One region of the Streptomyces sp. AM8-1-1 genome, then DNA from elsewhere that is predicted to be linked to it. Evidence: predicted binding sites of a transcription regulator. Region 1 holds the regulator's gene; the other holds the start of a gene.
The links. Region 1 encodes HrcA, which represses chaperone genes, less so after heat shock. Its sites were predicted from a motif close to TTNGCACTCNGNNNNNCNGAGTGCNAA; they were not measured.
Positions count from the first base shown of each region.

Region 2: a site for HrcA is predicted at 2,692-2,718, ahead of groL (chaperonin GroEL). Genes of this name have one in related genera too.

Region 1 covers NZ_CP135086.1:5,537,757-5,542,346, reverse strand. Annotated here, with positions in the region: gene RPQ07_RS24825 (nitronate monooxygenase) at 1-500, opposite strand, end outside; gene dnaJ (molecular chaperone DnaJ) at 579-1,715, opposite strand; gene hrcA (heat-inducible transcriptional repressor HrcA) at 1,716-2,741, opposite strand; gene RPQ07_RS24810 (MBL fold metallo-hydrolase) at 2,905-3,627, shown strand; gene RPQ07_RS24805 (DUF3097 domain-containing protein) at 3,637-4,446, shown strand; gene hemW (radical SAM family heme chaperone HemW) at 4,484-4,590, opposite strand, start outside.
Region 2 covers NZ_CP135086.1:4,517,581-4,522,170, reverse strand. Annotated here, with positions in the region: gene RPQ07_RS20500 (alpha/beta hydrolase) at 1-162, opposite strand, end outside; gene RPQ07_RS20495 (hypothetical protein) at 365-748, shown strand; gene groL (chaperonin GroEL) at 911-2,533, opposite strand; gene RPQ07_RS20485 (cold-shock protein) at 2,895-3,098, opposite strand; gene RPQ07_RS20480 (MoaD/ThiS family protein) at 3,533-3,808, opposite strand; gene thrC (threonine synthase) at 3,838-4,590, opposite strand, start outside.

The DNA of each region.
Region 1 (4,590 bases):
TCCGCGCCGGCCCGCTGCGCGGCCTGCGCCTCTTCGGGCGAGGTGACGGTGACGACGGTGAAGGTGCCGGCCTTGGCGAAGGACTGGAGCACGTCCCGCTTGGGGCAGCCGAAGGTGAAGGAGACGACCGGGACGGGGTCGTCGAGGAGGATCGCGAGCTTGGCCTCGTACCCGTCGTCCAGGCCGGAGTCGGGATCGCCGAGCGGCGTCTCGTACCAGGCCGCCTCACCGGCGAGCTGGTGCCGGTAGACCTCCACGGCGGCGGGGTCGGTCGCACCGGGCTGCGGCATGAACAGATTCACGCCGAAGGGCCGGCTCGTGAGCCCGCGGATCTGTTTGATCTGCTGGTACATGCCGTCCGCGGTCTTGTACCCGGCGGCCAGGAATCCGAGGCCACCGGCCTCGGACACGGCTGCGGCCAACTGCGGGGACGACGCGCCGCCCGCCATGGGGGCCTGCACGATCGGATACCGGCAGAGATCGGTCAGTGCGGAGGACATGCACGCATGGTGCCACGTCGGCCCCGCCCGGCCGAATCGGACCCGACGCGGCCCCGGATATCGGGGCCGCGGCCGGTTCTACCGTCCGTTGAACGCGTCCTTCAGGCGCGAGAACAGCCCTTGCTGCCCTGGCTGGAACTGGCCGGTCGGCCGCTCCTCGCCGCGCAGCTTCGCCAGCTCCCGCAGCACCCGCTCCTGCTCCGGGTCCAGCTTCGAGGGCGTCATCACCTCGACGTGCACGATCAGGTCGCCCCGACCGCCACCGCGCAGGTGCGTGATGCCGCGGCCGTGCAGCGGGATCGACTGTCCGGACTGCGTGCCCGGGCGGATGTCGACCTCCTCCATGCCGTCGAGCGTCTCCAGCGGCACCTTGGTGCCGAGGGCCGCCGCCGTCATCGGAATGGTGACCGTGCAGTGCAGGTCGTCGCCACGCCGCTGGAAGACGCCGTGGGCCAGCTCGTGGATCTCCACGTACAGGTCACCGGCGGGGCCGCCGCCAGGGCCGACCTCGCCCTCGCCCGCGAGCTGGATCCGGGTGCCGTTGTCGACACCGGCGGGGATCTTCACGGTCAGCGTGCGGCGCGAGCGGACCCGGCCGTCTCCGGCGCACTCCGGGCACGGGGTCGGGACGACGGTCCCGAAGCCCTGGCACTGGGGGCACGGCCGGGACGTCATGACCTGGCCCAGGAACGAACGCGTGACCTGCGAGACCTCACCGCGACCGCGGCACATGTCACATGTCTGCGCCGAGGTGCCCGGCGCCGCGCCCTCGCCCGAACACGTCGTACAGACGACGGCCGTGTCGACCTGGATGTCCTTCGTCGTGCCGAAGGCCGCCTCGTTGAGGTCGATCTCCAGCCGGATCATCGCGTCCTGGCCGCGCCGCGTACGCGACCTCGGCCCCCGCTGCGACGCCGTCCCGAAGAAGGCGTCCATGATGTCCGAGAAGTTCCCGAAGCCACCGGCGCCGAAGCCTCCGGCGCCACCGCCGCCCGCCTGGGACAGCGGGTCGCCGCCGAGGTCGTAGACCTGCTTCTTCTGCGGATCCGAGAGGACCTCGTAGGCCGCGTTGATCTCCTTGAAGCGCTCCTGCGTCTTCGGGTCCGGATTCACATCCGGGTGGAGTTCACGCGCAAGCCGGCGGAAGGCCTTCTTGATCTCGTCCTGGGATGCGTCTCGGCGCACGCCGAGTACGGCGTAGTAGTCCGTGGCCACTTACGACTCCGCCAGGATCTGTCCGACGTAACGTGCCACTGCGCGTACCGCTCCCATCGTTCCGGGGTAGTCCATGCGGGTCGGTCCGACCACGCCGAGTTTGGCAACTGCCTCGTCGCCCGAACCGTAGCCGACCGAGACGACGGACGTGGAGTTGAGGCCCTCATGGGCGTTCTCGTGACCGATCCGTACGGTCATGCCCATCCCGCCCGACTCCTTGGCCTCGCCGAGCAGCTTGAGCAGCACGACGTGCTCCTCCAGCGCCTCCAGCACCGGCCGGATCGTGAGCGGGAAGTCGTGTCCGAAGCGGGTCAGATTGGCGGTGCCGCCGATCATCAGCCGCTCCTCGGTCTCCTCGACCAGGGTCTCGAGCAGGGTGGACAGCACCGTCGTGACGGTGCCGCGGTCCTCCGGCTCGAAGGATTCCGCCAGGTCCTGCACCAGCTGCGGCACATCCGCGAAACGGCGCCCGACGACCCGGCTGTTGAGCCGGGCCCGCAGGTCCGCGAGCGAGGTGTCGCCGAAGGGCGCGGGGCAGTCGATCATCCGCTGCTCGACCCGGCCGGTGTCCGTGATCAGCACGAGCATCAGCCGGGCGGGCGCCAGGGAGAGGAGCTCGACGTGCCGGACGGTGGACCGGGTCAGCGACGGGTACTGCACGACGGCGACCTGCCGGGTCAGCTGCGCGAGCAGCCGCACCGTACGGCCCACGACGTCGTCGAGGTCGACGGCCCCGTCCAGGAAGTTCTGGATGGCGCGGCGCTCCGGCGACGACAGGGGCTTGACCCCGGCCAGCTTGTCGACGAAGAGCCGGTACCCCTTGTCCGTCGGGATACGGCCGGCGCTGGTGTGCGGCTGGGCGATGAAGCCCTCGTCCTCCAGCACCGCCATGTCGTTCCGGACCGTGGCCGGCGAGACGCCGAGATTGTGACGCTCCGTGAGCGCCTTGGAACCCACAGGTTCCTCGGTGCCGACATAGTCCTGGACGATCGCGCGCAGCACCTCGAGTCTGCGTTCACTGAGCACCGCGCACACCTCCAGCTCTGGTTCCTCGGTGGCTGCTTGGCACTCCCCGGGTCCGAGTGCCAGCAATCCCCGTGCCAGTGTACGGCCGTGGGGTACGGCTCTAGCAAGGCGGCCGACCAGGCTACCGCGCGCCTTTGCTGGTCGTTGCCAGTAGCGTCGCGTTATGGACGTCCGTTGGGAAGACTTCGGCTGGGAGCAACTGGCCGACGGGGTCGGGCGGCGCAGGATGCCCGTCTGGGACGCGACCGTGGGGCTGGTCGCCGGTGACGAGGCCGTCCTGCTGTTCGACACGGGGTCCACGCTGCGTGAGGGCGTGGAGCTGCGCACCCAGGCGGAGGCGCTGCTGGGCGGCCGCCGAGTGACGCATGTCGCACTGAGTCATCCCCACTTCGACCATGTTCTGGGGACGGCCGCCTTCTCCGCGGTGGAGGTCTTCGGCGCGGTCGCCGTCGATGTCGTCCTGCGCCGGGACCGCGACGAACTCCGGGCCGACGCCGTACGGCACGGCGTGGCGCCGGACGATGCCGCCGAGGCGACCGATCTGCTGGTCGCGCCGCAGCACGTGGTCACCGGTGAACGGACACTGGACCTCGGCGGACGCCAGGTGCTGCTGGCCAATGTGGGCCCCGGGCACACGGGCCACGATCTGGCGCTCCTCGTGCCGGGCGACCGGGAGGTCGTGTTCTGCGGCGATCTGGTGGAGGAGTCCGGGGAGCCGCAGGCGGGTCCGGACGCGATGCCCTCGCGCTGGCCGGCGGCCCTGGACCGGCTGCTCGCGCTCGGCGGAGAGGACGCGCTGTACGTCCCCGGGCACGGCGCGGTGGTGGACGCGGCGTTCGTCCGCGCACAGCGTGACGTGCTGGCGGAGCGCTTCGGGGTGCCGTAGCGTCGCCGAATGCGCAGCTACAGCCCCGATCTGACGCCCCCTTGGAAGAAGCCCTCCGCCGTGCCGGAGGTCCCCGCCGACCGGGATCTGGTCGTGGAGGAGGTCACCACCGGCTTCTGCGGCGCGGTGACCGGCTGCGAGGCCGGGACGGTGACCCTGGAGGACCGCTTCGGCAAGCACCGGGTCTTCCCGCTGACCGCACGGGGCTTTCTGCTGGAGGGCCGGGTGGTGACGCTGGTCCGGCCCGGCGCGGGCGCACCGGCCGCGCCGGCCCGTACGGCCTCGGGTTCCGTCGCCGTGCCCGGCGCCCGGGCCAGGGTGGCGAGGGCGGGCCGCATCTACGTCGAGGGCCGCCACGACGCCGAGCTCGTGGAGCGGGTCTGGGGCGACGACCTGCGCATCGAGGGGGTGGTGGTCGAGTACCTGGAGGGTGTCGACGACCTCCCGTCGATCGTCGCCGACTTCGCCCCCGGGCCCGACGCCTGCCTCGGTGTCCTGGTCGACCATCTGGTCCCGGGGTCCAAGGAGTCCCGTATCGCCGCGTCGGTCACGGACCCGCACGTGCTCGTGGTGGGCCATCCGTACATCGACATCTGGGAGGCGGTGAAGCCGTCGTCGGTGGGGATCCCGGCATGGCCCGTCGTCCCGCGGGGCCAGGACTGGAAGACGGGTGTGTGCCGCGCGCTGGGCTGGCCGCCGAACACCGGCGCCGCCTGGCAGCACATCCTGTCCCGGGTGCGGTCCTACCGTGACCTCCAGCCGGAGCTGCTGGGCCGGGTCGAGGAGCTGATCGACTTCGTGACGCTGCCGCCGGAGTGAGCGGCGTGGCCCTCCGAGGGGGCAGCGGGGCGGCGGGTCAGTCCACCAGGTTCCGGACGACCCCGTCCGCGAGCAGCCTTCCCCGCAGCGTCAGCACGGCCGAGCCCGCCTCGTAGGCCGCGGGCTCCAGCAGCCCGTCCGCCA
Region 2 (4,590 bases), 1.0 Mb from region 1:
GTCGAGTCCCGTACCGGTGCATTTCTCCCAGCGGACTGCCGGGTCCGGCCGGGGAGTTGAGGCCGAGGCGGGCGCCGGGAGGGCGAGGAGCGTCGTCGCCAGGACCGGGAGGGTGAGCGCCGCCGCGGTGAAGCCGGATGTCGTACTGCCGAGGATTCGCATGTGATGACCCTCGCGGAACCGGCGCCCGGCTCCCACGGTGCCTCCTGGCCTGTTCCCAGGGGGGTTTGCCCCACCCGGCCGGTAGGGCCGCGCCCGCGGTGGCCGATGTCCGGCACCCACCCGCGGCACTGCGCTGCGCTCATACAGCGACGGCCGGCGGGCCGTCCCTCCTCGAACGACCTTTCCAGAGAGAGGAACACCGATGCGCAAGCGAATGCTCGGAACCCTGGCCGCGGTCGCGGCCTTCGCGGGCGTGCTGGGGAGCGCGCCGGCCGCCTCGGCGGCACCGAATCCGCCGGGGTGCGGCAAGGGCTACTTCTGCATCTACTCGGACCTGATCCAGGAGGGCAGGCTCGTCGCGAAGTCGGACCGCAACTGGTCCGGCAGGGCCGTGGGCATGTCCATCTTCAACAACGGCACGCCCTTCCCCGGCCAGGACCACATTCAGGTCGAATGGGGCTGGGCGGACGGCAGCGGCGGCACCTACACGAGCTGCCTCCACTTCAACCCCGGACCGGGCAACTACTCCCAGTCCTTCGGCGCGGACGTCGCGTTCACGAAGGTGACGTGGCGCGGCGAGTGCTGAGGCGCCGGCACCGGGCGGGCGCGGACGGCGCACGGCGGCCCGGGCCGGGCAGCGGCTGAGGAACCCCGGGCGAGCCCGGGCGCCCCACAACACGCCCGAGGGCGGCACCTCCTGGGAGAGAGGTGCCGCCCTCGGTCAAGGACGGGTCCGATCCGTGAAGGATCAGAAGTCCATGTCACCGCCCGGCATGCCGCCCGGAGCGGCCGCGGAGGCCTTCTCCGGCTTGTCGGCGATGACGGCCTCGGTGGTGAGGAACAGCGCCGCGATGGAGGCCGCGTTCTGCAGGGCAGAGCGGGTCACCTTCGCGGGGTCGATGATGCCTTCGGCGATCATGTCGACGTACTCACCGGTCGCGGCGTTCAGGCCGTGGCCGACGGGCAGGTTGCGGACCTTCTCGACGATGACGCCACCCTCGAGACCACCGTTGACGGCGATCTGCTTGAGCGGGGCCTCCAGCGCGAGCTTCACGGCGTTGGCGCCGGTCGCCTCGTCGCCCGTGAGCTCGAGCTTCTCGAAGACCGAGGAAGCCTGGAGCAGAGCCACGCCACCACCGGCGACGATGCCCTCCTCGACGGCGGCCTTGGCGTTGCGCACCGCGTCCTCGATGCGGTGCTTGCGCTCCTTGAGCTCGACCTCGGTCGCGGCACCGGCCTTGATGACGGCCACGCCGCCGGCCAGCTTCGCGAGGCGCTCCTGGAGCTTCTCACGGTCGTAGTCCGAGTCGCTGTTCTCGATCTCGGCACGGATCTGGTTGACACGACCCTGGACCTGGTCGCTCTCACCGGCACCGTCGACGATCGTGGTCTCGTCCTTGGTGATGACGACCTTGCGGGCGCGGCCCAGCAGGTCCAGGCCGGCGTTCTCGAGCTTGAGGCCGACCTCCTCGGAGATGACCGTGCCGCCCGTGAGGATGGCGATGTCGTTCAGCATCGCCTTGCGGCGGTCGCCGAAGCCCGGGGCCTTGACGGCGACGGACTTGAAGGTGCCACGGATCTTGTTGACGACCAGGGTGGACAGGGCCTCGCCCTCGACGTCCTCCGCGATGATCAGCAGCGGCTTGCCGGACTGCATGACCTTCTCGAGCAGCGGAAGGAGGTCCTTCACGTTGCCGATCTTGGAGTTGACGATCAGGATGTACGGGTCGTCGAGCGACGCCTCCATACGCTCCATGTCGGTGGCGAAGTACGCCGAGATGTAGCCCTTGTCGAAGCGCATACCCTCGGTGAGCTCCAGCTCCAGACCGAAGGTCTGGGACTCCTCGACGGTGATGACGCCTTCCTTGCCGACCTTGTCCATCGCCTCGGCGATGAGCTCGCCGATCTGGGTGTCGGCGGCGGAGATGGAGGCCGTCGAAGCGATCTGCTCCTTGGTCTCCACGTCCTTGGCCTGCTCCAGCAGGGCGCCGGAGACGGCCTCGACGGCACGCTCGATGCCGCGCTTGAGGGCCATCGGGTTGGCGCCGGCCGCCACGTTGCGCAGGCCCTCACGGACGAGCGCCTGGGCGAGGACGGTCGCGGTGGTCGTACCGTCACCGGCGACGTCGTCCGTCTTCTTGGCGACTTCCTTGACCAGCTCGGCGCCGATCTTCTCGTACGGGTCCTCGAGCTCGATCTCCTTGGCGATGGACACACCATCGTTGGTGATCGTGGGGGCGCCCCACTTCTTCTCGAGGACGACGTTGCGACCCTTGGGGCCAAGGGTGACCTTGACGGCGTCGGCGAGCTGGTTCATCCCGCGCTCGAGACCGCGCCGTGCCTCCTCGTCGAACGCGATGATCTTGGCCATGTGAAGTGGTCCTCCCGGACTTGGGGGTCCCCCCGCGCCCGCAGGGCTACGGGGGAGGATTGCTTCCGGACCGCGCTGGCGCCCGCGACGGACGGCCTGAGAGCCGTACGGTTCCTTGCCCCGACGGCCCTCGGACCTCACCGGCCCGGTCCATAAAGTTGTCACTCTCACCTGCAGAGTGCTAACGCCAATGATTAGCACTCGACCCCCTCGAGTGCAAGCGGCTTCGACGAAGCCCCGACGAGGGGCGGCGGGTTCGAATCCGCCCGCCCCGGGCATGCACGAGGGGCCCGCCTCCCTGGTGGGATGCGGGCCCCTCGTGAGTGTCGCGTGAGTGCGTCGGTGGCCGATCGCGCCGAGATCAGACGGCGAGCTTGACCATGTCCGCCTGCGGACCCTTCTGGCCCTGCGAGATCTCGAACTCGACTCGCTGACCCTCCTCCAGGGTGCGGTAGCCGTCCATCTGGATCGCGCTGTAGTGGACGAAAACATCCGCACCACCGTCGACCGCGATGAAGCCGTACCCCTTCTCCGCGTTGAACCACTTGACGGTGCCCTGAGCCATGCCTAACTCCCCTATTACTGGCCCTTGCACAGGACCGCACTTCGCGGACCCGGGTCATACCTCACCACCGAGAATTCCCTCCGCCAGAGGTGGAAGGAGGCCCTCGGGATGTGCGTCGGAACGCGTCGACCGCGGCTGAATGTATCTGTCCAACTGCCCTCTGCAACAGGTCAATCGGACGAGAAATCTGGGCGCGCGGGAACGGACCTTTGACGCTAATTCAAGAAGATCCAGGGCAACTCGGGCCCGGCAAATGACACTTAAGAGGCATTTTGATCGACCACATTGGCTGCTTCTTGTCGCGCCAGGGCGCATTCTCATATGCGGCGGGCACGGGCAGCGGCGGGGACTTCCCCAACTGTACCGCGCTCAACCATGCAGAATTGCCCCCTCCGCTTCTCTCGCGGAGGGGGCAACAGCGGTGACGGTGCGTATCAGCCGCCGGCGACGGCGGGGATGATCGAAATGCCGGCGCCGTCGGGCGTGGCGGTCTCGAGACCCTGCTCGAAACGGACGTCGTCGTCGTTGACGTAGACGTTCACGAAGCGGCGCAGCTTGCCCTGGTCGTCCAGGACACGGGCGGCGATACCGGTGTGGTTCTTCTCCAGGTCGGCGATGACCTCGGAGAGCGTCGCGCCCTCCGCCGGGACCTCGGCCTGGCCGCCCGTGTACGTGCGGAGGATGGTGGGGATGCGGACGTTGACGCTCATGCTGCGTGCCTTCCTTGAGTCTCGGGGTGTCAGCCGGCCAGGCCGGCGTCGCGGAACGCGTCCAGGCTCGGGCGGATGGTCGCGCTGGGGCCGGTGGTCGGCGCGACCGCGTCCAGGGTCTTGAGACCGTCGCCGGTGTTGAGCACGACGGTGGTGAGCGACGGGTCGAGCACGCCCGCCTCGAGCAGCTTCCGCGTCACACCCACGGTCACGCCACCCGCCGTCTCGGCGAAGATGCCCTCGGTACGGGCCAGCAGCTTGATCGCGTCGACGATCTGCTCGTCGTCGACGTCCTCCACGAAGCCGCCCGTGCGGCGCGCGATGTCGAGGACGTACGGGCCGTCGGCGGGGTTGCCGATCGCCAGCGACTTGGCGATGGTGTTCGGCTTCTGCGGGCGGACCACGTCGTGCCCGGCCTTGAAGGCCGTCGACACCGGCGAGCAGCCCGCGGCCTGGGCGCCGAAGATCTTGTACGGCTTGTCCTCGACCAGACCGAGCTTGATCAGCTCCTGGAGACCCTTGTCGATCTTCGTGAGCTGCGAACCCGAGGCGATCGGGATGACGATCTGGTCGGGCAGCCGCCAGCCGAGCTGCTCGCAGATCTCGTAGGCGAGGGTCTTGGAGCCCTCTCCGTAATACGGCCGAAGATTGACGTTGACAAAGCCCCAGCCCTCACCGAGCGGGTCGCCGATGAGCTCGGAGCAGAAGCGGTTGACGTCGTCGTAGTTGCCCTCGATGCCGACCAGTTCGCCGCCGTACACCGCGGCCATGACGACCTTGCC